DNA from 3 places in the Stenotrophomonas sp. STEN018 genome. Region 1 is predicted to be linked to each of the others. Evidence: riboswitches for the same ligand, from Rfam matches in the RefSeq annotation. Region 1 holds a riboswitch; each other region holds the start of a gene.
What was found. Region 1 has a riboswitch for cobalamin ahead of ACVOMB_RS13300 (CoA-acylating methylmalonate-semialdehyde dehydrogenase). Riboswitches for the same ligand answer to the same signal wherever they lie in the genome.
Positions count from the first base shown of each region.

Region 1 (9,500 bases):
GGGCGCCCATCCAGAAATCCTCCAGCGCTTGGTCGCGACAAACCTGAGCCAGCAGACCGCCTATGGCGCCGACGAATACAGTGCTGACGCGGCGGCTCTGATTGCAGCTCAGCTTGGGCCAGGTTTCGCCGGCGCCGTGCATTTTGTGGCCAGCGGAACCATGGCGAACATCGTTTCCATTGCGAGCTGCCTGCGGCCACATGAGGCAGTTATCTGTGTCGAATCGGGTCATATCGTGACGCGAGAGGCCGGCGCGATAGAGGCCACCGGCCACAAGCTCATTACGGTTCCAGCAGTCGACGGCAAGATCACTCCTGTCGAGATAAAGCGCGCCTTGGCCTCCAATGCGCACTTCCCGCATATGGCGCGCCCCAAGCTCATCTACCTATCCAACGCGACCGAAACCGGGACTGTCTACACCTTGGGTGAGCTGAAGGAGATTTCCGAGTTGGCGCGGGCCAATGGGCTGATCCTGTTCCTCGATGGCGCGCGACTTGGCGCCGCAATGGCTTCCCGCAAAAACGACATGACTCTGGCCGATATCGCTCAGTTGGTCGACCTGTTCTGGATTGGTGGGACCAAGGTGGGCGCGCTACTCGGGGAGGCTATTGTGGTTGTCAATCCGGCCCTCACAGAAGATTTCGCATTCAATCTCAAGCAACGCGGCGGGATGCTGGCCAAAGGACGGTTGCTCGGCATCCAGTTCCAAGCACTTTTCGGAGATAGGAATCTGTTCTTCGAACTGGCCGTGCATGCAAACGCCATGGCAACACGTTTGGGAGATGGAATTCTGAAGGCTGGCGGCCAGTTGGTGGCCGAAGCGCAAACCAATCAGCTGTTTGCGGTTCTTCCCGACCGTGCAGTGAGCGCGCTGCAGAAACGCTTTGCGTTTTACATTTGGGACAAGGCGGATGCGGGTCACTCTGTGATCCGACTGGTAACTTCCTGGGCCACCGAGGAAGCGAAGGTGGACGCATTCCTGGATGAGCTGCGCACCGCCATGGCTTAGTTACAATGACCCCGCCGAGAACTCACCCAGGTGCTGGTTTCCTCAACGCAGACACCGCTGAGTAATGCCACGCAGGAAACAATTCGAGCGACAGCATTGATACTAGCCCACGGCTTCGGCGATATGCGTCGTAGCGGCTATCGCTATTATCAACAACTTCATGGGCAACGCTTTCAGTCATTCCGCCGCGATAGCGCAAGAGCGTGATCGACTCAAGTCCGAATCGATCCACGGGTATCCGCGACTTTGGGGAATAATGCGCTTCATCTGGAAGGAAAAGCGTGCCACCTTGTTGGAACTCGTGGTGGCCATGGTCTTTGTTTATGGCGCAATGATTGCAATCCTTATCGCGTCAGTTTTAACAACGTTACGCGCGATCGAGTGATCTCATGACCTCTGGCTTGTGTAGATCTTCCCAGCTTTTGTACGGATCTTCTATCGGGCCACGCGTCGCTTTATCCATTCCGGGCAACCAACACCTGTTCGAGATTCACACCCTCAAATCGTTCAATTGGGTGGTTTCGTTGCGTTTCGCGACGCTGAACCGCCATTGCGCATTGCAGCTTGCTTTCGTTTGATACCAACTCCTAGACTCCGCTACATCACAGGTGTCCTGCCGCCGTCATGGTGCGCAGGGTGAAACGGGAAGCCGGTCAGATGCCGGCGCTGCCCCCGCAACGGTAGGCGAGAAAGCCCGACGGATGACCACTGCGCTTGGCGCGGGAAGGTGTCGGATTGATGCGTCATGCATCGCTCGCAAGCCCGGAGACCGGCCTGTGCGGGATGTCTGGAAAGACATCCATCTCGGGCGTTGCGGTGGGCGACTCGGCGAGCTGATTGGGCCGCCGTCTGTGCCCGTCATCTTGTCCTGTCCCCCACCCCGCCTTTGTTCGCGGGTGTGCGATTTGGAGACGGGAAATGAATGAGATGCATCGTGTTGCGGTCAATGCCGCAACGGTCAAGCTGCTGATCGACGGAGAATTTGTCGAGTCCGGCAGTACCCAATGGTCTGACGTGGTCAATCCGGCAACGCAGGAAGTGCTGGCGCGGGTTCCCTTCGCCACCACCGCTGAAGTTGACGCGGCAGTCGCTGCTGCAAAAGAGGCCTTCACGAGCTGGCGCAGGACGCCTATTGGCACCCGCGCGCGCATTTTCCTGAAGTACCAGCAGCTTATCCGTGAACACATGGGCGAGCTGGCCGCCACTCTCACCGCCGAGCAGGGCAAGACCCTGCCCGATGCCGAGGGCGATGTGTTCCGTGGCCTGGAAGTGGTCGAGCACGCCGCCGCCATCGGCAATCTGCAGCTGGGTGAGATGGCCAACAACGTCGCCAACGGCGTGGATACCTATACCCTGCTGCAGCCACTGGGTGTATGCGCCGGTATCACGCCGTTCAATTTTCCCGCGATGATCCCGCTGTGGATGTTTCCGATGGCGATCGCTACCGGCAACACCTTCGTGCTCAAGCCGTCGGAACAGGATCCGATGGTGACGATGCGGCTGGTCGAGCTGGCCCTGGAGGCCGGCCTGCCGAAGGGCGTGCTCAATGTCGTCCACGGTGGCGAGCAGGTCGTCAATGCGATCTGCGATCACCCCGATATCAAGGCAATTTCGTTCGTCGGTTCCACCCGGGTCGGCACCCACGTCTACAACCGTGCCTCACTGGCCGGCAAGCGCGTGCAATGCATGATGGGCGCCAAGAACCATGCTGTGGTACTGCCTGATGCCAACAAGGAACAGACCCTCAACGCAATGACCGGAGCTGCCTTCGGCGCAGCCGGGCAACGCTGTATGGCAGCGTCGACCGTGGTGCTGGTGGCTGAGGCACGCGGCTGGTTGCACGACCTCGTCGCCAAGGCGAAGACGCTGAAAGTGAATGCTGGCACCGAGCCAGGCACTGATGTCGGCCCTGTTATCTCCTGCGCCGCCCGCGAACGCATCCAGGCGCTGATCGCCTCCGGACTGGAACAGGGTGCGACGCTGGAGCTCGACGGGCGCAGACCGGTCGTGCCTGGTTTCGAGCGCGGCAACTTCATCGGGCCCACTATTTTTTCTGGCGTGAAGCCGGGCATGCGCATCTACGACGAGGAAATCTTCGGCCCTGTATTGGTGATACTTGAAGTGGAAACGCTGGAAGATGCTATCGCACTGGTCAATGGCAACCCCAATGGCAATGGCACTGCGGTGTTCACCCAGAGCGGTGCAGCGGCGCGCAAATTCCAGGAAGAGATCGACGCTGGCCAGGTTGGCATCAATGTACCCATTCCCGTGCCGGTTCCGCTGTTCTCGTTCACTGGTTCACGTGCGTCCAAACTTGGCGACCTCGGCCCTTATGGCAAGCAGGTGGTTACCTTCTATACCCAGACCAAAACGGTGACCGCACGTTGGTTCGATGACGACACCGCTGCCCATGGCGTCAACACCACGATCAACCTGAAGTGATGGCCGCCGTCATGACCCTGCACGCCGTACTGCCGCCGCCGCTGGGCGAAGACCAGCTCGCCTTCCGTCAGGCCGCGCATGATTTCGCGCTGGCCGAACTTGCCCCGCACGCTGCGCAGTGGGATGCCGAAAGCATCTTCCCCCGCGACGCCATTGCCAAGGCTGGCGAGTTGGGCTTCTGCGGGCTGTATGTGGACGAAGCCGCCGGTGGCAGTGGGCTGAGCCGGCTCGACGCCACCATCGTGTTCGAGGAACTGGCAGCGGCCGATCCATCGACTACCGCCTTCATCAGCATCCACAACATGGCGACGTGGATGCTGACCGCACATGCCCTCCCTGCCCTGCGTGAAACATGGGGCGCGGCGCTAGCCAGTGGTGCGAAGCTGGCCTCGTATTGCCTGACCGAACCAGATTCGGGCTCTGATGCCGCCTCGCTGCGGACCCGCGCAGTACGTGAGGGCGACAACTTTCTATTGGATGGCAGCAAGGCCTTCATCTCCGGGGCTGGCGCGACCGACATGCTGGTTGTCATGGCGCGCACCGGCGGGGGGGGCGCAGGCGGCATCAGCGCCTGCGCCGCCCCCGCCGATTCCCCCGGTGTCATCTACGGCCGCAAGGAGGAAAAACTTGGCTGGCATAGCCAGCCCACACGCGGCGTCACTTTCGAAAACGTGCGCGTGCCGGCGGCCAACCTGCTGGGCAAAGAAGGCGAAGGTTTCAGAATCGCCATGAAGGGCCTGGACGGTGGCCGCCTCAACATCGCGGCCTGCTCGCTGGGTGCGGCGCAGGGTGCACTCGACGCCGCGCGCCGCTACCTGGGTGAACGCCGCCAGTTTGGCAAGCAGCTTGCCGATTTCCAGGCACTGCAGTTCAAACTGGCCGACATGGCAACCCAACTGGTTGCCGCGCGGCAGATGGTGCATACGGCAGCAAGCAAGCTCGATGCACACACCAGCGATGCCAGCGTCTGGTGTGCAATGGCCAAACGCTTCGCGACCGATGCCGGATTTTCCGTATGCAACGACGCCCTGCAACTGCACGGCGGCTATGGCTACATGCGCGAATACCCCATCGAGCGCCTGCTGCGCGACTGCCGCGTACACCAGATTCTGGAAGGCACGAACGAAATAATGCGCGTGATCGTCGCGCGACATCTGTTGAATACCGAAGAGGAATTGCGATGACCGTTGCCGCCAACAATCACTACCGCAGCCGTGAATGGGCTGGTCTGAAATTGGAGATCGACGACCACACGGCCGTGGTCACCCTGTCCAACCCGCCGGCCAACACCTGGACGGTGCATAGCCTGACAGCGCTACGTGAGCTCATCAAGGCGCTTGACGAAGACCATGGCATCTATGCGTTGGTTGTCACTGGCGAAGGCGAAAAGTTCTTCTGCGCCGGTGCCGACCTCAAGCAGTTCGCCAGTGGCGACAAGGCGTTGGCACGGGAAGCCGCACGCCGCTTCGGGGACGCATTCGAAGCACTGGCCGCATTCCGCGGTGTGTCGATCGCAGCGATAAACGGCTACGCAATGGGAGGCGGGCTGGAATGCGCCCTTGCCTGCGACCTGCGCATCGCCGAAGAACAGGCACAGATGGCGCTACCCGAAGCGACCGTTGGCCTGCTGCCCTGCGCCGGTGGCACCCAGAACCTGCCGCGTCTGCTCGGTGAAGGTTGGGCCAAGCGCATGATTCTATTGGGTGAGCGCGTCGATGCCAGCACCGCGTACCGGATTGGGCTGGTCGAAGATGTGGTCCCCAAAGGCCAGGCCAAGGCACGCGCTCTCGATTGGGCCAAGCAGGCGGGGAAGCAAAGCCCCAGCAGCGTGGCGGCCTGTAAGCGTCTGGTGCAGGCCACCCGCAATCAGCACCACACCACCGCGCTGCTTGCCGAGCGCGAAGCGTTCGTCGATCTGTTCGACCGCGCAGATCAGGCCGAGGGCGTCAACGCCTTCCTCGAAAAGCGTGCGCCGCAATGGAAGAACGCATGAACGCGGATGCTACCGAGGCACCGGTTCTGTTCGAGGAACGCGCTACCAGCAATGGTATGCGCCTGGGCATCGCCACGCTGAACTCACCAAAGGCTCTCAACGGCCTGTCATTGGAGATGGCAGGGCTGTTGAGCACGCAACTCAGCCAATGGGCGAGCGATGACAGCATCATCCTGGTCATCCTTCAGGGATCGGGCGAGAAGGCCTTCTGTGCAGGCGGCGACCTGCATGGCCTGTATCGCGGCATGCGCGAGCACCAGCAGCGCAATCGTTGGGAAGGCGATGCCTTCGCCGACCCGCGCGGCAATCCTCACGCAGAAGCCTTCTTTGAAACCGAATACCGGCTTGATTACAACATCCACGCCTACCCCAAGCCTTTACTGTGCTGGGGCCACGGCATCGTGATGGGCGGCGGCATAGGGTTGATGTCCGGGGCCAGCCACCGCGTTGTCAGCGAACGCTCTAAGCTGGCCTTCCCGGAAATCACGGTCGGACTATTCCCGGACGTGGGTGGCAGCTGGTTGCTGCATCGCGTGCCACAGCGTGCCGGTCTGTTCCTGGCGCTCACTGGCGCGCCGCTGGACGCCGGCGATGCCATCCACGCGGGCATGGCCGACGTGTTCATTCCCGAAGCACGGCGCAGTGACGTATTCGAGGCGTTGGCAGCGGAAGCGTGGATCGCCGACGGCAAGCATGCACAGCTGGATGCAGTGCTCGCTCGCTTTACCCAAGCTACCTCACCTGGACCGTTACAGCTCAACGCACCGCGCCTAGCCGCCATCTGCGCGCACGACACACTGGAGGCGATTGTCGGCGCTATTGCCGCGCTCGATGCCGGTGACGATCCCTGGCTGCGCACTGCGCAGACCACGCTGGCCGCAGGCTCTCCAGGCTCTGCTCGCCTGGGTTACGAGTTGCAGCAGCGCGCCGCAGCCTTGTCGCTGGCCGACATCTTCCGCATTGAGTACACCGTCGCCCTGCACTGCGCGGCACACGGTGATTTTGCCGAGGGCATCCGTGCGTTGCTTATTGACAAGGATCGCAGCCCACGCTGGCAGCCGGCAACGCTGGCCACCGCAACATCGGTCTGGGCGGAGGCATTCTTTGCCGCGCCATGGCCAGCCGACGCACATCCCTTGGCCGATCTCGGCCGCTGACGGAGAAACAGTTATGTCCCGCATTGCCTTCATCGGCCTTGGCAACATGGGTGGCCCTATGGCCGCCAATCTGGTCAGGGCCGGCCATCTGCTGAATGTCTTCGACCTCTCCCCTGCCTCGATCGCGACCGCCGTTGCCACCGGCGCCACGGCCGCGCCCAGCGCCGCCGAAGCGGTTGTTGATGCCGATATCGTCATCTCGATGCTGCCGGCCAGCCGCCATGTAGAAGGGCTTTACCTCGGCGACGCAGGCCTGCTGGCCCGCATTGCCGCCGGCGCCCTGATCATTGATTGCAGCACCATTGCACCAGCGTCTGCACGAAAGTTGGCAGAAAGTGCGGCAGCGCATGGTCTGGCCATGATCGACGCGCCGGTCTCCGGTGGCACCGCCGGTGCGGTTGCCGGCACGCTGACCTTCATTGTCGGCGGCGACAACGATGCACTCGAGCGCGCCCGGTCGGTGCTGTCCGCCATGGGCAGGAACATCTTCCACATGGGAGGCAGCGGTGCCGGCCAGGTGGCCAAACTGTGCAACAACATGGCGCTGGGCGTAATCATGGCCGCCACTGGCGAAGCGCTGGCGCTAGGCGCGGCGCATGGGCTGGATGCGGCAGCGCTTTCCCAGATGATGGCCGTCAGCACCAGCCGCAGCTGGGCCACCGAAGTCTGCAATCCGTGGCCTGGTGTACTTGAGAACGCGCCTTCCTCGCGCCAATACAGCGGTGGCTTCGGCAACGACTTGATGCTCAAAGACCTAGGGCTAGCAGCCGAAGCGGCGGTGGCAATGGGCGCCACCATTCCCCTGGGAGAGCTGGCCCGCAATCTGTACGCAATGAACAGCCGCCAAGGCAATGGCGGACTGGATTTCTCCAGCGTGATCAAGCTGATGACAGCAACCACATGACCAGCAGCCGTGAAAAGCTGGTTCTCCCCAACGGCGAGCATAAGCTGCTGCTGCACTCCTGCTGTGCGCCCTGCTCGGGCGAGCTGATGGAAGCGTTCGTCGAATCGGGCATCGACTACACCATTTATTTCTACAATCCCAACATCCACCCATTGAAGGAATACGAGCTCCGCAAGCAGGAGAACATCCGCTTTGCCGAGAAACACGGCGTGCCTTTCGTTGATGCCGACTACGACACCGACAACTGGTTTGCGCGGGCCAAGGGCATGGAGAACGAACCCGAGCGCGGCATCCGTTGCACCATGTGCTTTGACATGCGCTTTGAACGCAGTGCGCTGTATGCGCACGAGCATGGCTTCCAGGTCATGACCAGCTCGTTGGGCATCTCGCGCTGGAAGAACATGGCGCAGATCAACGACTGCGGTCATCGCGCCGCTGCTCCCTACGACGGACTCAGTTATTGGGACTACAACTGGCGCAAGGGCGGCGGCAGCTCGCGCATGATCGAAATCAGCAAGCGCGAGAATTTCTACCAGCAGGAATACTGCGGTTGCGTGTATTCGCTGCGCGACAGCAATCGCCATCGACGTGATCTGGGGCGCGACAAGATCCGCTTCGGGGTAAAGTTCTACGGCACTGAGGATGCCGAAGGATGAGTCTGCGCGGCGCCTGCTTACTTCTACAGGTAGCGGGCTGATGGCAAAGCCCACTTACCTGGTCACGGTGGTGCACCAAGGCAAGGAAGCGTTGTTCCAGGATCTCCTGAAACAGAAGTCGCAGCAGCGCTTTTCCGCCGATGCGGTAATCCTGTACGCCGAGGAACTAGCGTTCGTCGAGCCGATTCGCGCGAGCAACCGACGCGAAGCCTTGGTTCTGGCCCGGGCGCTGCATCCGGGTCATGCCATCGCTGCTCGGATCGTCAAGCGGGCAGCGCGACCCGGTCGCAGATGAACTTGGCAATGGTCGGACACACGCGGCACCTGACTCTTTGGCCAGCCCTGCTCATACTTACATACGCGCAACCACCTCATAGGCTGCGGCGTTGTTTGGTGCCTCTCCTGCGTTCCTACTGGCTACGGGCGCGGTAATGCTCCACCCAGTCCACGGACTTTTCGATACCGCCGAACGGGAAGACATGCAGGCTCACCGTTCCATGTGCTTCCGTCAGCCCGCTGGCCAGGCGATCAACAAACCGATCCGGTCCCGCCGTTCCAAACAGCTTGCCAATCGAAATACCGTACTTGGACCAGATTGACGCGCTCGCGCTGACGCCGCACATCGCCGCGTAGCGCGCCAGTACCGCAACCCCTGCTGGACCTGGCACGCCCACACGCACCGGGTACTCGATGCCGCGCTCTCGCAGTGCCGCCAACCACATCAGCACGATGTCCGCATCAAATCCGAACTGGGTGACGATCAGCGGTGCCATGCCCCGGCTTTCGATGCTGCGGCACTTGCGCGCAAGCATCTCCCAGCGCTCGCCTTCACTCATCACCGGGTGACCTTCCGGATGCCCGGCCACACCAACGAGCTTGATGCCTAAGCGTTCGAGCACGCCGGTTTCAATCAATGATGCGCTATCCGCAAACGGACCTTTTTGGTTTGGCGAGTCCCCGGCAATCACAAAGCAACGCTCGACACCGGCCTCATCAACCGCACGAATGATGAACGACTCCAGCTCAGCGAGTGAGGCAATGCGCCGTGCCGGTACATGCAACATGGGTTCAAAGCCCAATCCACGAACTGTCGCGGCTGCAGCCAACCGGGCTGCGTTGTCTTCACCCGGCAGGTAGGGAATGAAAACAGTCGATCCGGATGCGATCCGGGCTGCTGCTGCGGTCAGCGCTGGAAGAGCTTTGGCGCTCACTTCCAAGGAGTAACCAGCGGTGATGTCGTTCACGTGCATGGGCATATCGGGATGATTCAAGGGTCTTACCGTAATGGCTTTCAAGTGAACACTCCGCCCCGCTCTCTGATCGAGCGGACGAGGCGCCA
Region 1 covers NZ_JBRREK010000032.1:390-9,889, forward strand. Annotated here, with positions in the region: gene ACVOMB_RS13290 (threonine aldolase family protein) at 1-1,009, shown strand, start outside; gene ACVOMB_RS13295 (hypothetical protein) at 1,170-1,394, shown strand; cobalamin riboswitch at 1,599-1,801, shown strand; gene ACVOMB_RS13300 (CoA-acylating methylmalonate-semialdehyde dehydrogenase) at 1,937-3,451, shown strand; gene ACVOMB_RS13305 (acyl-CoA dehydrogenase family protein) at 3,463-4,635, shown strand; gene ACVOMB_RS13310 (enoyl-CoA hydratase) at 4,632-5,444, shown strand; gene ACVOMB_RS13315 (enoyl-CoA hydratase/isomerase family protein) at 5,441-6,601, shown strand; gene mmsB (3-hydroxyisobutyrate dehydrogenase) at 6,615-7,505, shown strand; gene ACVOMB_RS13325 (epoxyqueuosine reductase QueH) at 7,502-8,161, shown strand; gene ACVOMB_RS13330 (hypothetical protein) at 8,202-8,456, shown strand; gene ACVOMB_RS13335 (methylenetetrahydrofolate reductase) at 8,572-9,417, opposite strand.

Region 2 (9,500 bases), on a different contig from region 1:
GGGCTTCGAGGGCCCAGCGCCGGTGACGGCAATCAGTGCGGAACGGATCCAGGCCTCCGGCTATACCCAGATCGCCGATCTGGTGAACCAGCTGCCCAGCTTTGCTGCGACCCAGACCAGTCAGACCGCCAACCAGACCGGCAACGTTGGCGTCAGTGCACTGGACCTGCGTGGCATGGGCGTGCAGCGCACGCTGACGCTGGTGGATGGGCGTCGCCAGGTTGCATCCATCCCCGGCACCGCCGGTGTCGACGTAAGCGCACTGCCTGCAAGCATGATCGAGCGCGTGGACGTGGTTACCGGTGGCGCCTCCGCGCTGTATGGCGCCGATGCCGTCAACGGTGTGGTCAACTTCGTCCTCAAGCGCGACTACGAAGGCCTTGAAGCCAGCGTCCGCTATGGTGATTCTTCGCGTGGCGACATGCCTACCTATACCGGCGACGTTCTGTTCGGAAAGAACTTCGCCGACAACCGCGGCAACTTCACCCTGTACGGCTTCTGGGAAGAAAATTCCGGCACCGTGCGCGGCCAGGACCGTCCTTGGACCGCCAACGGCTATCCGTATTACGCCCGTGCCAAAAGCACGGATCCGTATGTGATCCTCGACAACAGCCGCAACGTCTATAACTCGCCCAATGCCACCGTCTTGCTGGGCAACTGCAGCGCGGCCAACGCCGCCAACTGCCTGTACACCTTCAATCCGGACGGCTCGTTGCGCCACTCGCAGCTTGGCCCGGGTGGGCTGACCAACCTGAGCTCAGGCTTCAACGTGCTGCAGCAGGGCACCACCGATGGCGGCGAGTTTGGCGGACGCTACGATTCCTGGTACCTGGTGACGCCATCGGATCGTCAGACAGTGCGCTCGACGCTGGATTTCGACGTCAACGATGCGCTGCGCCTGGTTGGCACGGTCAACTATTCGCAGAGCCAATCTGAAGCCTCCTGGCGCTCGCTCAGTACCTACGGTTCGGGTGGCAGTGAAGTGGTGCCGTACTACAGCCCCTTCATCACCCAGGAAATGATCACCGCCAACGGTGGTGCATTCACCGATGGCATCGCTTTTGGTCGCCACTTCGATGAAGAGCTGGGGCATATGCGCCAGCAGACCGACCGCAAGCTGTTGCAGGCCACCGTAGGCGCGGAAGGCTATTTCGACTTCTTCGGCCGCAGCTGGAACTATGAGGCTTACTATTCTTACGGACGCAGCCGCCAGCGCACCCGCGAACTCAATGCCGGTTCCTACGACCGGCTGCTGTCGGGGTTGAATTCCTATGTGGATGGCGCCGGCAACCCGATTTGCCTGGATGGGCCGGCTGGCTGCGTGGCGATCAATCCGTTCAAGCGGCTGACGTCGGAGATGGTCGACTGGCTGACCTATGACACCGACTGGTCCACGACCACACTTACCCAGAAAGTTGCATCGGCCTATGCCTCTGGCGGCCTGTTCGACCTGCCCGGTGGTGAAGCCAAGATCGTGGTGGGTGCGGAGTACCGCAAGGAACGCAATGAGATCGGTACCATCGCTCAGTACGACCCGACCAACCCGGCGTATGACCCCAGCCTCGGCACCACGCAGAGCAGCTTGACCGGCGAGTTCAGCGTCAAGGAAATCTTCAGCGAGTTGAGCCTGCCGTTGCTGTCAGGCGTGACCGGTGCCGAGCGCCTGTCGCTGGAGCTGGCCGGGCGTGTGTCGGACTACAGCACCGCCGGCCGCACCACCACTACCAAAGTTGGCTTGGAGTGGGCGCCGATCGATGACATTACTCTGCGTGGCACCTATGGCAAGGCAATCCGTGCGCCCAATATCGGTGAGCTGTACACGGCGGGCAGCGTGTCCTCGGCGTGGATCTACGATCCCTGCAACGACTATGCGTTGGCCAACCGCACCAGTACGACCAGCTACACGGCGGGCAACTGCGCGGCCATCAGCCCCAGCGATACCAGCGTCGGCAACTACTGGCAGTGGAAGGACATCGTCTATTCGGGCAACGTCAACCTGAAGCCGGAAACCGCCAAGACCACGACCTTTGGCGTGGTGCTGCGGCCGCGCTTCATTTCCAACCTGACGGTGTCGGCCGACTATTACAAGATCGACCTGCGCGGGGTGATCTCCACCCTGGACTACCAGACCATCCTCAACCGTTGCGTCGACCAGGCCAGCCTGGACAACGCTTTCTGTGATCTGGTCAGCCGCGACTCGGCTGGCGATATCGTAGAAGTTGCCGTGCAACAGCTGAACCTGTCGCAGAGCATCGCACGTGGCGTGGACATCAATGCCAACTGGTACTACGACCTGGGTGGTGTAGCCAGCTCCAATGCGGGCCGCATCCTGGTGGATCTCAGCTACGGTCGTACCCTGGAACGCAAGTTCGTCGCCGATCCGTTGAATCCAGATGACGAATGGGATTACCTGACGCTGTGGGGCACGCCGAAGTGGAAGGGCACGGTACGTACCGGTTGGTCCAATCCCAAAGCCAGTTTCTACTGGACCCTGCGGCATGTATCGAAGATGCGTGGCAGCAATACCTCCACCGCAAGCTACGCGCGTGAGTGGGCCGGCAATACGTTCTACAGCGACTTCTACGCCAGCTATCAGCTCACGCCGAAGTTCAGTGTGTTCGGTGGCATGAACAATGTGTTTGATCGCGCGCCGCCACGGGTGCCGGGTGCAGAGGCGGGCGGCGCCGGCTTCAATCAGACCGGCTATCAGGCAGCGGTATATGACGTGCTGGGCCGCACCTTCAACATCGGCGTGCGTATGAAGCTGTAACGATCTTTGGCGACTGCAAAAAGAGCAGGGCCGACGGGATGACCGTCGGCCCTGCTTGTTTTCACACTGTTGGAAGCCGCAGCTGCGCTGGGGCTTCGCAGGCTCAGTTGGCCTTGCTGTTGTAACGCAGGGTCAGCTGGTACTCGCGGCCCGGCTGGTTGTACCAGGCAACGGTTTCGTATTCGCGGTCGAACACGTTGGCGGCCTTGGCCTGCAGGCTCCAGGCATCGTTGATGGCGTATTCAACGCGCACATCCATGGTGCCGTAGCCGGCCAGACGCACGCTGTTGGCAGCGTTGTCGAAGCGGTGGCCGCTGCCGGCAGCGGTCACGCCCAGGCGCAGCGGGCCGAAGCTCTTGTCCACATCCAGACGGCCGCTGGTGCGCGCGCGGCGGGCCAGCAGGTTGTCGTAGGTGGCAGCGCCGGAGGTATGGTCGCGCGGGTCGGTGAAGCTGGCCTGGGCGTTGATATCGAAACCAGCCAGCGACAGATAGCCGGTCAGCTCGGCGCCGCGGATGCGGGCTTCGGCAACGTTGACCAGGTCGAAGTTGCTGTCATAGCCGATCAGCTGGTCGACGCGGGTTTCGTAGGCGTTGAAGGTCCAGTTCCAGTTGTCGGCGTACTGCGCGATGCCCAGGTTCAGGCTCTTGGATTCTTCCGGCTTCAAGTTCGGGTTGCTGAAACCCGGGTAGTACAGGTCGTTGAAGGTCGGTGCCTTGAAGCCGGTGCCGGCGCTGGCGGTCAGGCGGAAGCCGTTGCCAAAGGCGAAGCCGTAACCCAGGCTGCCGGTGGTGTGGTTACCGAACTGTTCGTTGTCGTCGTTGCGCACGCTGGCCTGCAGCGAGTGCGCGCCAAACTGGCCCTGGTACTCGGCAAACACGCCAAGGTTGTCGCGCTGGTCGATGTCGAACGCGGTGGAGCTGGTGACCTTGTCGTTCTGCCAATCGGCGCCGGCGGTGATCTGCTGGCCTTCGGCGAAGCTGAAGTCGCCCTGCACGCTGGCGGTGTCGCGGCGGGTATCGAAAGCGCTGGCGAAGCGGCGGGTGCCGTTGTTGGCATCAGCAAAGTAGTTGTCGGCTTCGTCGCGGTTGCGGCCAACCTGCGCGCTGAGGCGGAAGCGGTCCGATGCAGCCCAGGCGAGCTTTGCACCATAGACCTGCTGGCGGTTGTCGGCTTCGTTGCCGCCGAAGATGCTGCCGTCGTATTCGTTGAAGCTGTCGGCGTTGAGCACATGGCCTTCCAGGCTCAGCGTGTCGGTCAGGGCATAGCCGCCGCGCACGTTGATGGAGGTGTTGCGGTAGCCATCGCGGTCCGGCTCATCGGCGTAGCAGCCAGCGCCCCAGCCAGCGGCAGTGCCGCGGCAGGCGTTGATGCCGTCGGTCTTCTGGTAGCCGCCCTGGGCCGAGATCCAGCCACGCTCGCCGCGGTTGCTGAAGCCGGCGCTGACCTGGCGCAGGTTGTTGCTGCCGGCGGTGATTGCCAGGTTCTGCTGCAGGCCCTGGCCAGCGTTGCGGGTGAAGATCTGGATCACGCCGCCAATGGCCTCGGAGCCGTACAGGCTCGAACGCGGGCCGCGCACGATTTCAATGCGTTCGATCTGGTCAACCGGCAGGTCCTGCAGTGCGGCCATGCCGCTGGTGGCCGAGGCCACACGCACGCCATCTACCAGCACCAGCACCTGGTTGGAGTTGCTGCCGCGCAGGAACAGCGAAGTGATCTTGCCGGCGCCGCCCTGGTTGGCGAAGTCCAGACCAGCGCGGCCGCGCAGCAGGTCCTGCAGCGAGTTGGCCTGGCTGTGGTCGATCTGCGCACGGTCGATGACCTGTACCGGCACAACGCTGTTTTCGATGGAGACCGGGGTACGGGTCGCGGTGACGGTGACGTCGTCCAGCTCGGTCGGTGCGTTCTGCGCGGCGGCAACGCCCGGCAATGCCAGGGCAAGGGCGAGCGAAAGGGTGTGGTAAGACAGTTTCATGGAAGCTCCTGGGCCTGCACGCTCCCGCGCAGGCGGATTGGGGAGGCTGCCAGAAGAGGGAGAAGACGGAGGCGGCGCACACGGCGCTACAGCCGCCGCCATGCCCTCCGCATCGCAACCAGTCGGCTTTCGGGCCGGTCTCCGGACTCGCAGGCGAGGCGGCGTGTGCCGCTTCCGTCCAGACGCCTTCCCGTGCCGTGCACAGTGGCGCCATGTCTGGACTTGTCCTGCTTACCGTTGCGGGGGCAGCGCCGGAATGGCTGCACGCTGGAGATCCAGCAGTGCGCGGCACCGGCTTCCCGTTTCAACCGACCAGCAATGCCGGGCGGTCACCTGAAAGTGCGCGCATTCTATGCCATTGCCGCCAAGGTTGCCGGAATGGGCGGCAACGGCGGCCGTACCGTTGCGTCGGTAGCCAAGGTTCAAGACAGCCCGGACATGCGCAGTGAGCCCGGGAAGTGCAGGGCGCTGCAGCCCGCATCGATGCTGCAATCGCATTCCCCGGGAGCGCTGCGCTTACCCGGGCTACGTGTTGCTGGAGTTGGGTTTGAGCAGTGACTGCCGAAGCAGGTCATGCGCAGCACTGTTGCTGAATGGCTAGAATGCGCGCTGCAAACGCAGTATCGGAAGTGTCGTGACAGAAACATGGTACGGGCAGGCCTGCGGCCAGCCTTCGCAGGAATACCGGCAGCGTGCGCTGCTGCGCCAGCGCCAGCTGACCAAGCCGGAAGGCGCGTTGGGTCGCTTGGAGACCTTGGCCGTTGAGCTGGCCGCGCTGCAAGGCGTGGATCAGCCGGTGGCGCAACGTGTGCCGGTGGTGGTGTTCGCTGGCGATCACGGTGTGACCGCGCAGGGCGTGTCGGCCTACCCGGCGGAAGTGACGGTGCAGATGCTGCACAACTTTGCCGGCGGTGGTGCTGCCATTGCGGTGCTGGCGCGCGAACTGGGCCTGCCGCTGCACGTTTGGGATGTGGGCAGCCGCGCCACCGCGCCGATTGCCGGCGTGGTCAGTGCCAAGACGCTGTACGGCACTGCGGACTTCAGTACCGCCCCGGCGATGTCGGTTGCCGATCTGGACGCTGCCTTCGATGCCGGTCGCCGCGCGGTGGAAATCGCCTGCGCCGACGGTGCCGATCTGCTGGTGTTCGGTGAGATGGGCATCGGCAACACCACCGCTGCCAGTGCGGTAGCCGCCGTGCTCGGCCCGTTGCCGTTGGACGAGTTGGTCGGCGCTGGTACCGGCCTGGACGCGGTACGCATGGTGCAGAAGAAAAATCTGATCGCACGCGCGCTGAGCCTGCATGGTGAAGCGATCAGCACGGCCGAGTCGCCCGCGTACGAAGCGTTGCAACGTGTGGGTGGATTGGAGATCGCAGCGATCTGCGCGGCGATGATTGCCGCTGCGCAGCGTCGTATTCCAGTGTTGGTGGATGGCTTCATTGTCTCTGCTGCGGCATTGGCGGCAGTGCGCATCAATCCGAGTCTGCGGCCGTGGCTGCTGTTCTCGCATCAGTCGGCCGAGCGCGGTCATATCCGCCTGTTGGAAACGCTGCAGGCACAGCCGTTGCTGTCGTTGGACCTGCGTCTTGGCGAAGGCTCCGGTGCCGCGCTCGCGTTGCCGCTGGTACGCATGGCCTGCGCCCTGCACAACAGCATGGCGACGTTTGCCGAAGCGGCGGTCGCTGATCGCGGTGGCGGCCGATGATTCTGGATCTGCTGCGGCATGCTTCCACCGGACGTGCAGGTCATCTGGACGGTCGTACCGATCCGCCCTTGATCGAAGGCGCGATGGATGCGCTGTACCGCTGCCATGCCGGCATCGGCTGGAGCCGCGTGATCAGCTCGCCGCGCCGGCGCGCGCTGGACACCGCGCATGCGCTGGTGGCCGGCAGCAACCAGTTCTGCGAAATCCATCCGGATTGGGCCGAGCTCGACTTCGGTGATTGGGACGGGCTGCATTTCGATGAACTACCGGCCGAGCAACTGGCCGGGTTCTATAGCGAGCCGCACGATGTGGTGCCGCCCAACGGCGAATCCTGGCAGCAGTTCCAGGCACGCGTGGAAGAGCAGTTGCATCGGCTGGTGGACGAAGATGATGGCGACGGCCAGCCGGTGCTGGTCGTCAGCCATGCCGGCGTGTTGCGGCTGGTTGTGTCGCGGGTCTGCGGCATGAGCCTGTCTTCGCTGTGGGCGATGCGTATTGATTACGGCACCCGTGTGCGCCTGCGCGTGGAGCGTGGCGAAGACGGGCAGTTGTGGGGTGAATTACTGGAGTTGCGACAACCATGATCGGACGCCGCCTGATCCTTGCCATTCAATTCCTGACTCGGCTGCCGACACCGCAGGTGCGCGATTTCCGCCAGGAAGATCTGAGCAGATCGGCGGTGTACTACCCCTTGGTCGGCGTCATCATCGGCGTGCTGCTGGCGCTACCGCTGTATGGCTTGGCTGATCGTCCATGGTTGGCCGGCGCATTGACCTTGCTGGTCTGGGTATGGGTGACCGGCGCGCTGCATCTGGATGGCCTGGGCGATGTCGCCGATGCCTTCGGTGCGGCGCATCGCAACCCGCAGCGTTTTCTGGAAGTACTCAAAGACCCGCATATGGGCGTGTTCGGCGTGGTCACGCTGATCATGCAGCTGCTGCTCAAGTTCGTGTTGCTGACCGAGCTTGCGGTGGGCCCGTTGTGGTTCGGCATCGTGCTGGTGCCGGCGTGGGCGCGTTGGGGCACCTTGTGGTGGAGCCAGCGCATACCGTCGCTGCATGGCGATGGTTTGGGTGAGCGTTTTTCCTGGCAGCTGCGACCGTCGGCGATGTGGTTGTGGGCGGCACTGCTGGCCGCGATCAGCGCGATTTTCGCCTGGCCGTTGTTGCTGGCGCTACTGCTGGTGCCGCTGGTTGCGCTGTGGTGGAAGCGCAAGCTTGGCGGCATCTCCGGCGATGGCCTGGGCGCCAGTGTCGAGGTAGTGGAGACACTGCTGCTATTGGCCCTGGTAATCCTCGCACCGCTCGCCACCGGGTTTGTAGGAGCGGCGTAAGCCGCGAAGCCACAGTTGCAACCGGAGCCATTTAACTAGAACTACCAGCGATCATTGCTGTGCGATCTGATGGACGTCCAGCTTCGCGGCTGACGCCGCTCCCACAAGGTGACCACCTGTAGTGCCGAGCCATGCTCGGCAGGGGCCTTGCAGGCGCTGCGTCGGACAGTTCCGCCAGCTTCGCGGCTGACGCCGCTCCCACAAAAGCACCGGGCGGAGTTCAATCCTCGAAGCGAATCTCGCTGTTATCTTCTTCATCGGCTTCGGCCTGCATATGCGTTTCATGCACCGGCCCGGCCTGTTGCCCTGCGCGTCCAGTAGGCAGGGCGCCAACGGCGACTTCGTACTCTGCGACCAGCTGCTGGCGGCGTGCTTCGGGTATTTCCTGCCAATGGCAGCCGACCAATGCGCCTTCCAGCGAATACAGCAGGTTGAGGCTGGGCTTGAAGCCGGCGCGGCGTACCTTCATGAACGCCGCTACCGGGCCGATCGCGCTCAGATCCTGCTCGCTGCGCAAGCCCACCTGACGCAGCCAGGCTGCACTCTTGGGGCCGATATTGCGCAGCTTGGGCGCGCTCATTGCAGCGCCTCGACAAACACCTGGGCGATGGCTTCCAGCCCCAGTTGATCATCCGCGTCGAAGCGTGCGATCACCGGGCTGTCGATATCGAATACGCCGACCAAGGCGCCGTTGTGAACCAAGGGCACCACCAGTTCAGAGCGCGAGGCCGAGTCGCAGGCGATATGGCCGGGGAAGGCATCCACGTCTTCGATGCGCTGGGTCTGGCGGCTGCTGGCAGCGGCGCCACATACGCCTTTGGACAGGGGAATACGCACGCAGGCCGGCAAGCCTTGGAACGGGCCCACCACCAGCTCCTTGCCGTCGTAGAAGTAGAACCCCACCCAGTTGAGCTGCGGCAGCGCGTGGTAGACCAGCGCCGACAGATTGGCGGCATTGGCAATACGATCTGGCTCGCCATGGACCAGAGCGCGGGCCTGGGCCAGCAGCTGGGCGTACTGTTCCGGCTTGCTGCCGGTCAGCGTATCGGTGTTGAACATCTCAGGAGTCTCTAACCGCTTGCACAGCTGTTGATTCTGCCAGTTCGGGCGGGTCGCTGCAGGCCAGATAGATGACTGCGCGTTATGAGTTGAACTGCCAGAAGCTCAAAGCACACTGATCCGCGCCGAGCTGATGTCTTACATGCAGCCGATGATCTTGATCCTGCGCTCGCGCTCCAGCTCGCGCAGTACATGGCTGCGCTCGCGGATGACGGTGACCATGCGCTGTACGTGAGTGCGGGCGACCAGGTCGACGAAGGCCGGGTTGGCCGATGTGCGGTCGCCGTCATAGGGCGTTTCCTGCACTGCCTGTTTGATGCTGGCCAGCAGGCCGGTCAGGTTGCCCATCACGATGTCATCGATGGCGCCCTGGATTGCACCGCAGGCGGTGTGACCCATGACGATGACCAGCCGCGCGCCGGCAACGGCGCAGGCGTATTCCATGCTGCCGAGCACGTCGTCATTGACTACATAGCCGGCGATGCGCGCGTTGAAGGTGTCGCCGATGCCGAGGTCACAGATGATCTCCACCGGCGTGCGAGAGTCGATGCACGACAGCGAAATCGCAGCCGGGTGCTGGCCGCTGATGGTGCAGCGCTGCTCGGCCAAGGTATCGCGCGGTAGCTGCGTGCCCATCATGAAGCGGCGGTTGCCATCG
Region 2 covers NZ_JBRREK010000034.1:892-10,391, reverse strand. Annotated here, with positions in the region: gene ACVOMB_RS13805 (TonB-dependent receptor domain-containing protein) at 1-2,770, shown strand, start outside; gene btuB (TonB-dependent vitamin B12 receptor) at 2,874-4,745, opposite strand; cobalamin riboswitch at 4,861-5,097, opposite strand; gene cobT (nicotinate-nucleotide--dimethylbenzimidazole phosphoribosyltransferase) at 5,380-6,450, shown strand; gene ACVOMB_RS13790 (histidine phosphatase family protein) at 6,447-7,034, shown strand; gene cobS (adenosylcobinamide-GDP ribazoletransferase) at 7,031-7,783, shown strand; gene ACVOMB_RS13780 (TfoX/Sxy family protein) at 8,004-8,363, opposite strand; gene ACVOMB_RS13775 (GAF domain-containing protein) at 8,360-8,842, opposite strand; gene ACVOMB_RS13770 (carbonic anhydrase family protein) at 8,981-9,500, opposite strand, start outside.
Region 2: another riboswitch for cobalamin. It lies ahead of btuB (TonB-dependent vitamin B12 receptor); the one in region 1 lies ahead of ACVOMB_RS13300 (CoA-acylating methylmalonate-semialdehyde dehydrogenase).

Region 3 (9,500 bases), on a different contig from region 1:
CGGCGAACTGCAGGCCTTGTTCCAGAACGAGTCCGCCACCGATGTGCAGGCCTCGCCGGAGCCGATGCGTTTGTTCCTGTGCGTCAGCGACCGCCGCGACCTGACCCCGAAAGTACGCTCGCTGCTGCAGCACATCCTCGATGCCCTGCCGCCGGCCTGGCGCATCGACATCGACCACGCCTGAGCGCCAGCGGCATGCCGCTGACGCCCGGCTTCGGGCTCAGCCTTGCTCGGCGAGTTTGAACAGCCCACGCGCTGCATGCGGCTCGCTGCGCAGATACTGCGGCGCAACCGTCACCTGCGCACCCAGCGCCGCGGCTGCATGCCATGGCCAGCGCGGGTCGTACAGAATGCCGCGGGCGATACCAATCGCGTCGGCCTTGCCTTCAAGCAGAATCTCTTCGGCATGCGCTGGCTCGGTGATCAGGCCCACTGCGATAACCGGCGTAGCGATTTCAGCCTTGATCGCAGCAGCCTGCGGCAGCTGGTAGCCGGGGCCGACCGGAATCTGCTGCCGTGGGTCCAGCCCGCCACTGGAGACATGCAGGAAATCATTGCCGCGTGCTTCCAGTGCCTTTGCCAGCACGATGCTCTGGGCGACGTCCCAACCACCGTCCACCCAATCGGTGGCAGAGATGCGAACGCCCAATGCCACATTTTCTGGCACCACCGCACGCACCGCGTCGAACACCCGCAGCAACAAGCGCATGCGGTTCTCCAACGAACCGCCGTAAGCATCATCACGCTGGTTGCTCAGCGGCGACAGGAACTGATGCAGCAGGTAGCCATGTGCGGCATGCAGTTCAATCAGCTCCAGACCGAGCCGCACTGCGCGCTTGGCCGCAGCAACAAAGTCTTCGACCACCGCATCGATGCCGGCGCTGTCCAATGCTTCCGGGACGGGATCACCGGCCTTGAACGGCAGCGCCGACGGCGCCAGCACCTGCCAGCCATGCTCCTGCTCCGGCGCGATCGCGCCACCTCCATCCCAAGGGCGCGCGGTGGACGCCTTGCGCCCGGCATGTGCCAGCTGCACGCCAATCGGCATGCTCGACCAGCGCCGCGTCGATGCCAGCACCTTGGCCAAGGCAGCTTCGGTGGCGTCGTCCCAGAGCCCGAGATCGGCCCAGCTGATGCGCGCGCGCGGCTCGACCGCAGTGGCTTCGATGATCAACAGGCCGGCGCCGGACTGCGCCAACTGGCCCAGGTGGATCGTATGCCAATCGGTCGCCTGCCCGTCCTGCGCCGAGTACTGGCACATCGGCGCGATCACGATGCGGTTGGCAAGAGACAGCGGACCAAGCGACAACGGTGAAAAAAGCTTGCTCACGTGGGAGACGTCCATCAACGGTGGGGGCGCTCATTGCACGCCGTAGCGGGCCCTGATTCAACCGGGGTGATGGATCACTGCGTCTTGGTACCGTTCAACAGGAAGGCAAGTGCCTGCGCGCAAGGCATTTCCACCTTCAACGACAGCAGGTGATCGGCGCGGGTGCGGCCGAGATTGACCGCGGCTATCGGCAAACCGGCCTTGGCGGCTGCATCGACGAAACGGAAGCCCGAATACACCATCAGTGACGAGCCCAGCACCAGCACCGCATCGGAACGCTGCAGATGCTCATGCACCGCCGCGACGCGCTCGCGCGGCACGTTCTCGCCGAAGAACACCACATCCGGCTTCAACACGCCGCCACATGCCTCGCAGGCAGGCACGCTGAAAGCGGAGAAGTCGGCTTCCAGATCGGCGTCACCATCGGGCGCGATGCCCGCTTCCAGCACCTCCCAGCCGGGGTTGGCGTGCAGCAGGCGTTGTTGCAGCAGCTCACGGGAGCTGCGTGCTTCGCAATCCATGCAGCGCACCTGATCCAAGCGGCCATGCAGATCGATCACGGTCTGGCTGCCGGCAGCCTGATGCAGGCAGTCCACGTTCTGGGTCAGCAGCAGCTCGATGCGACCATCGGCTTCCAGCGCCGCCAGCGCATGGTGCGTGCCATTTGGCAGGGCCCGACCGAAACGCGGCCAGCCCAGCAGGCTGCGCGCCCAGTAACGCTTGCGGGTTGCTTCCTCGCCCATGAAGGACTGGTAGCTCACCGGCGGTGTGCGCTTCCATTGGCCATCGCGGTCGCGGTAGTCGGGAATGCCGGAATCGGTACTGCAACCGGCGCCAGTGACTACGAACAGGCGTCGATGACCGGCAATGAACTCCGGCAGCTCGGTGATCACCGCCGGCGACAAATGCCCGACCTGTACCGAAGAAGTACTCATCGCCTTGCGGCTCAGGCCTGCATCGGCAACGCCGGCACGGCGGTCGGATGACCATCGCCATCAAGCGCGATCATCACGAAGCTGCCCTTGGTGCACAGCTTGCGCTCACCGCTATGCAGGTCTTCGGCAATCAGCTCGACTTCCACATGCATCGAGCTGCGCCCGACCTGGACCACCCGGCCGATGGTTTCCACCATCTGCCCGATGCGGATCGGCAGCTTGAAATCGACCTGGTCCGAGCGTGCGGTAACCACGGTGCAACGCGAGTAACGGGCGGCGGCGAGGAATGCCGCCTTGTCCATCCACGCCAGCGCCTGGCCACCGAACAGCGTACCCATGTGATTGGCATGGTTGGGAAATACGATTTCCGCCATACGGACTTCGACCGGCGGATTGGTGTCGACGATGGGGGTCATGGGGGTATCACCTGTAAGTTGGCGCCGATGATACGCCCGCAAAGCTGTGCGGCTTGTGTACGCGCCTGCAGCTCTTGTAGGAGCGGCGTAAGCCGCGAAGCCGATAAAGCCTCGGAAGCCTGAAAGCCCCCCTCCCCAACCCTCCCCTTCACCTGCGGTGAAAGAGAGGGAGCCAAGCACCCTCCCCTGCGCTTCGCGCAAGGGAGGGTGTCGATCAAAACGCCATATCAAACGCCACTTCGCCCTGCACGCCCACCTGGTAGGCAGAGGCGCGGCGTTCGAAGAAATTGGTCAGTTCCTGCACGTCCTGCAATTCCATGAACGGCAGCGGGTTACGCACGTTGTACTTCTTGGCCATACCCAGCTTCAGGAAATGGTTGTCGGCACAATGCTGCAGGTACTCGCGCATGTCGCGGGTGGAGATACCGGCCACGCCACCGGACAGCACGTCCTCGGCGAACTGCACTTCGCACTCGATGGCCTCTTCCAGCATCTGGTAGACCTCCTGCTCCATCTTCGCGTCGAACAGGTCGGGCTCTTCGGCGCGGATCTTGCGCACGCATTCGAAGGCGAACTCCATGTGGCAGCTTTCGTCGCGGAACACCCAGTTGGTGCCCGAGGCCAGGCCCGGCAGCAGGCCGCGCGAGCGGAAGTAGTACACATAGGCGAAGGCGGCAAAGAAGAACAGGCCCTCGATGCACGCGGCGAAGCAGATCTGGTTGAGCAGGAACTGGCGGCGATCGTCGCGGGTTTCCAGTCGCTTGGTGTCCTGCAGCGCATCGATCCACTTGAAGCAGAACGCGGCCTTCTTCTTGATCGAATCGATGTTCTCAACTGCAGCGAAGGCCTTGAAGCGCTCTTCCGGATCCGGCAGGTAGTTGTCCAGCAGGGTCAGGTAGAACTGCACGTGCAGCGCTTCTTCGTACAGCTGGCGCGACAGGTACATGCGCGCTTCCGGCGCATTGAGGTGCTGGTACAGGTTCAGCACCAGGTTGTTCGACACGATCGAGTCGCCGGTGGCGAAGAACGCGACCAGGCGATGGATCAGGTGCTGGTCGGCCGGCGACATCTTCTGGTGCAGGTCGGTGATGTCGATCTGGAAATTGATCTCCTCCACCGTCCAGGTGTTCTTGATGGCGTTGCGGTACATCTCGTAGAAGTCCGGGTAACGCATCGGACGCAGGGTCAGCTCGAAACCGGGATCGAGCAGCATTTGACGGGGGGAGTCGGACATTTTTGGTCTCCATTCCCTTCTCCCTGCGGGAGAAGGTGGCGCGCAGCGCCGGATGAGGGTTGGTTCCTGAAGGGCTGGGTCTGCTTGCTTTCAAAGCGCCCTCACCCCAACCCCTCTCCCGCGGGCGGGAGAGGGGCTTATGCAGTGCTTATTGGCAGGCTTCGCAGGCTTCCGGGTTTTCCAGCGAGCAGGCCACGGCTTCCACCGGGGTGTAGCTGCTGACCGTGGTCTTGGCGATCTTGGTGGCCGGGCGCGAGCGCAGGTAGTACGTGGTCTTGATGCCCTGCTTCCAGGCGTACATGTACATGGACGACATCGCGCCGATGTTCGGGCTTTCCATGAACAGGTTGAGCGAGGCCGACTGGTCGATATAGGCACCGCGTGCGGCGGCCATGTCGATCAGCGAACGCATCGGCAGCTCCCATGCGGTGCGGTAGATGTGGCGCAGGGTTTCCGGGATCTGCGGTAGGCCCTGGATGGAACCGTCAGCCAGCTTGATCGCATCGCGCACTTCAGGCGTCCACAGGCCCAGCTGCTTCAGCTCGGCAACCAGGTGACGGTTGATCTGCAGGAAGTCGCCGGACAGGGTCTCGCGCTTGAACAGGTTGGACACCTGTGGCTCGACGCACTCGTAGCAGCCGGCAATCGAGGCGATGGTTGCGGTCGGGGCGATGGCGATGATCAGCGAGTTGCGCAGGCCATGCTGTTTGATGCGCTCACGCAGTGCGTCCCAACGCTCGACATCGCTCGGCACCACATTCCATGCGTCGAACTGCAACTCGCCGTGGGCAGCGCGGGTGTCGTTGAACGAGGGGTGCTTGCCGCGTTCCTGGGCCAGTTCGCAGGACACTTCCAACGCGTGGAAATAGATGGCCTCGGCGATCTTGGTCGACAGCGCGCGCGCTTCGTCGGAGTCGAACGCCATGCGCTTGCGGAAGAACACATCCTGCAAGCCCATGCAGCCCAGGCCGACCGGACGCCAACGCAGGTTGCCGCGGCGTGCGGTTTCGATCGGGTAGAAGTTCAGGTCGATGACGCGATCGAGCTGACGCACGGCCAGGCGCACGGTCTCGGCGAGCTTTTCGAAATCGAAATCGCCATGCGCGTCGAGGTGGTTGCCGAGGTTGATCGAGCCCAGGTTGCAGACCGCGGTCTCGTCGTTGGAGGTGATCTCCAGGATCTCGGTGCACAGGTTGGACAGGTGGATCACGTTGCCAGCGCGCAGGGTCTGGTTGCTGGCCAGGTTGCACTTGTCCTTGAACGTCATCCAGCCGTTGCCGGTCTCAGCCAGGGTGCGCATCATCCGCGAGTACAGCTTGCGTGCCGACACCGTCTTGCGCGCCTTGCCCTGGGTTTCGGCCTGCACATAGGCCTGCTCGAAGGCCGGACCGAACAGATCGGTCAGCTCCGGCACCACGCGCGGATCGAACAGCGACCATTCCTGGTCGGCCTCGACGCGCTGCATGAACAGGTCCGGCACCCAGTTGGCCAGGTTGAGGTTATGGGTACGGCGCGAGTCATCACCGGCGTTGTCGCGCAGTTCGAGGAAGTCCTCGATGTCGGCGTGCCAGGTTTCCAGATAGACGCAGGCCGCGCCCTTGCGCTTGCCGCCCTGGTTGACCGCAGCCACCGAGGAATCCAGCGTCTTCAGCCACGGCACGATGCCGTTGGAGTGGCCGTTGGTGGACTTGATCAGCGAGCCGCGCGAACGCACGCGGGTATAGCTGACGCCGATGCCGCCACTGAACTTGGACAGCTGGGCGATATCGGCATAGCGGTCGTAGATGGATTCCAGCGAATCCTGCGGCGAGTCCAGCAGGAAGCACGAGGACAGCTGCTCGTGGCTGGTGCCGGCATTGAACAGGGTCGGGCTGGACGGCAGGTAGTCCAGGCTGCCCAGGCGCTGGTACAGCGCCAGTGCTTCGGGCACGTCCTCGCTCAGCGCGCTGGCAATACGCAGGAAGAACTGCTGCGGGGTCTCGATGACCTTGCGCGAATGCGGATGCCGCAGCAGGTAGCGGTCATACATGGTGCGCAGGCCGAAGTAATCGAAGTTCAGGTCGTAGCCCGGATCGATCGCGTCGTTGAGCTTGCGTGCATTGACCTGCACGAAGTTGAGCAGGCGGTCGTTGATCAGGCCGACTTCGTGGCCACGGCCGACCGACTGCGAGAACGCATGGATTTCCTGGCCGGAGACTTCCTTGCCGATGAAGTTGGCCAGCAGGCGCGCGGCCAGGCGGCCGTATTCGGGCTCTTCGCCGATCAGCAGGGCGGCGGTACGGATCGACAGCTCATCCAGTTCCTGGGTGCTGGCGCCGTTGTACAGGCCGGAGATGGTGCGCGTGGCCACCCGCATCGGGTCCACCGCGTGCAGGCCTTCGCAGCAACGCTGGATGGCGCGGACAATCTTGTTGAGGTCTACCGGCTCGGTGCTGCCATTGCGCTTGGTCACGCTCATGGCGGTGGCGGTCGGCGGCGGGGTCAGTTCAAAACCGGCTTCAGCCGGAGCGACGTCAGTATGAGTGGCAGTCACGACGATGGTGTCCTTGCAAACGTTATGCACGCAGCTCCTGCCCGCGCAGGAAGCAGAGCCGGTACGGAGCAGCGAGCATGGAAGGACGGCGTCGCAGCAGCCGCGACAGCGCACGACCAGGAGTCGGCAGCAGCCACAGCACCACGTCACCAGCCGTCTTCCCCTCGAAGACACCGCAGCCGGCACCACGCGGTGTGCATCGCGTGGCTGTCGGCAGGTCTTCGGACTCATGGGCAGGAAGGCGGGGGCCTTCTCCTACTCCGCCGCTTCCCAAGGCGTTTGCCTCAGTGCTGTTGGCGGGGTCGTTCCCAATTACCGCTGCGGGGCAGTGCCGGACTAGCCTTGAAGGCATCACCAGCTTCCCTATTAATCCGACGGAAAAATCCCGCCAGAACCGACGGAGCACAAGATAGTGGGGGTGTATGACAGGGTCAACACCAAATCTAGTATTTCTTTGCCAAGCCTTGCGGCACAAGGCTTGGACTGTCTGGCACCCGCGCCGGACACTGCAACCTGCTCGAACGGACTGCGCAGTCAAGCCTTTTGCAGAGTTTTTTTGTAGGGAAACCACCTGACTTGATAACGTAAATTTCTGATGAAATTTCCGGGTATGACTTCCGGCCGACGCAGCCCTTGCCGCGAGCGGCCAAGCTGGCCGCAACCTCCCGCCACGAGCTCGCCGCCATGCGCCTGCTGCCCATCGCCACTTCGCTGGCCCTGCTGCTGCCGCTGGCAGCCCAGGCCGCTGCGGTCAAGGCACCGGAGCTGTCCGCCGACCAATGCGGCGTATCCACCGACTACAACGTGCTGGTCGACGGCGGCGGCATCTGGCTGCGCCGCGATACTCTGCCGATGCGCGAGATCGTGTTCCACGATGGCCAGCTGAGCATCGACAACCGTATGCAGACGGTATCGGCCGCCGATGCACAACGCCTGCGCGCACTGGAGAACGGCGTGCGTCAGCTGATGCCAGCGGTAACCGGCATCGCCAACGAATCGGTAGGCATCACCTTCGACACGCTGGATGCGGTTTACGAAGCACTGACCGGCGATGCCAACTCACGCAAGGTGCGCAAACTGCGCAAAGAAGCCCAACGCTTCGTTGACACCACCATCGGCCGCGGCCGCTGGGAGCAGGAGTTGTTTGATGATGGATTCGACGCCCGCGTTGAAGCCGCCGCCGAGAGCCTCACCGGCTCGATCGCCCGCAGCGTGTTGTGGACGGTATTCACTGGCGGCGAAGACAAACTGGAAAAACGCACTGAAAAACTCGACGCCGAACTGGAGCAGCGCCTGCAGGGCCGCACTGTTGCCTTGGAGCAGCACGCGCGTTCGTTGTGCACACAGGTGCAGGCGCTGGACCGCTTGCAGTCGGCACTGGAGTTCCGCCTTGATGGCCAGCCATTGCAGATGATGCGCGTGAGCGGAGATACCGCGACGATGGCGGCAAGCGATGACCGTCAGGACGACAGTATTCCGTTGCCAGCGCGGTAAAGCCCGCTTTTGGTAGTGCCGAGCCATGCTCGGCAGGGGCATTGCCGGTAAAGCCCATTGCCGAGCATGGCTCGGCACTACAGGGCTTGGCGGGGCAGAAGCTCACCCCTTCGGCAACTGCGCCAACTCCTCGCGCACCAGCTTCACCACCAGCTTGTCCAGGGTATCGACCGAATAGTTCTCCACCTCATGCACAGTCTCACTACCCGGGCCGCTGGAAGGATCACTGGCGTCCTTATAGGTGAGGAAGATGAAACGTCCGCCGGTGTACTGCGCGATCTGCCGTTGCGCGATCTCACCCGTCGTGTCCTGGCCGGATGCCGCCACGCTCAATACCTTGATGCCCTTGCCCAGCGCCGCCAGCATGGTCTGCTCGTAGCGCGGCTGCGGGTAATCCATATGCGGTGGCGCATCGGCCAGTGACACCAGCAGACGCGTAGTTGAAGCACCACGCCAGTTCATTGCCTGCACCGCATGGTCGAAGGCCTCGTTCATCGCTTCCGGATAATCACCGCCACCATTGGCCTGCACGCCATTCAGCACTTTCTGGAAACCAGCAACGTTGTTGCTCAGGTCCCAGCCACGCACGAAGTATTCGTCGCCGCGGTCACGGTAAGTCACCAGCCCCAGGCAGATATCCGGGCTGGATGGCAGCTGGGCGATATCGCGCACGATGCCCTGCAGCGAGTCACGCAGCTTGTCGATTTCATCGGCCATCGAGCCGGTCGCGTCGACCATGAACACTAGGTCGAGCCTGGCCCGCGCCGGCAGCGGCGCGTCAGCCACCACCACCTGCAGGGCATTCTTCTGCCCACGCTGCAGGGCCGAGGTCACCGTCTTGCCGGCGCGCCGCACCTGCACCTGGTAGCTGTCCGAATCGCGGTCATCGAAGGCATTGGGATGCACCCAAACCTGACCGCCGGCATCGGTACGTGCCCACATCCGCGCGCCGTTGCGGGCGGTCACCGCCACTTCCGCGTCCGGCACCGGTCGGCCCTGCGCATCGACCACCTGCACGCGCTGGCGCACGCTGACATCGCGGCCAAGATTATTGGCTTCTTCATGCCGCTGCAGGAACTGCTGGAACGCGGTGAAGTCGGCGTTGTCATCGACCACACCTGCGGTGACCTGCACCTGCTGCTGGCGCACGTTGCCAGTGGTGGTGATCGACGCCAACGACATTTCCGCGGCCGCATAGCTGGCATCGGCGGCGGCCTCGGCACGGATTGCCAACGGCGGTGGAGGTGGCGGCGCAGCAGGCGCTGGCATGGGCGCCATCATCTTCGTATCCGTCCTGTAGCTGTCCCCCTTGCGCATACGCACCTCGCCCGCAGCGATGCTGTGCTGCTGCGGTCTTGGGCTTGGATCGGCAACCTCGCGCAGCACGGGTGTATCGCTGCAAACCGTGGCGCTTGGTGCCTGGAAGTTAGGTTTGGTTTGCCGTGTGCGCTGCGTGCTCGGCGCCTGGAGGTCGCCCGTGCTCTCCGTTACCGGGAACGGGGTATGGCGAACCGCTGCCGCCACCGGCAGGCCGACCAACAGCGTCACTGCGGCGGCC
Region 3 covers NZ_JBRREK010000045.1:27,995-37,494, forward strand. Annotated here, with positions in the region: gene ACVOMB_RS16035 (LysR family transcriptional regulator) at 1-184, shown strand, start outside; gene ACVOMB_RS16040 (NADH:flavin oxidoreductase/NADH oxidase) at 221-1,345, opposite strand; gene ACVOMB_RS16045 (NAD-dependent protein deacetylase) at 1,405-2,265, opposite strand; gene ACVOMB_RS16050 (acyl-CoA thioesterase) at 2,277-2,681, opposite strand; gene ACVOMB_RS16055 (ribonucleotide-diphosphate reductase subunit beta) at 2,896-3,915, opposite strand; gene ACVOMB_RS16060 (ribonucleoside-diphosphate reductase subunit alpha) at 4,064-6,373, opposite strand; cobalamin riboswitch at 6,645-6,862, opposite strand; gene ACVOMB_RS16065 (DUF2884 family protein) at 7,133-7,942, shown strand; gene ACVOMB_RS16070 (VWA domain-containing protein) at 8,045-9,500, opposite strand, start outside.
Region 3: another riboswitch for cobalamin. It lies ahead of ACVOMB_RS16060 (ribonucleoside-diphosphate reductase subunit alpha); the one in region 1 lies ahead of ACVOMB_RS13300 (CoA-acylating methylmalonate-semialdehyde dehydrogenase).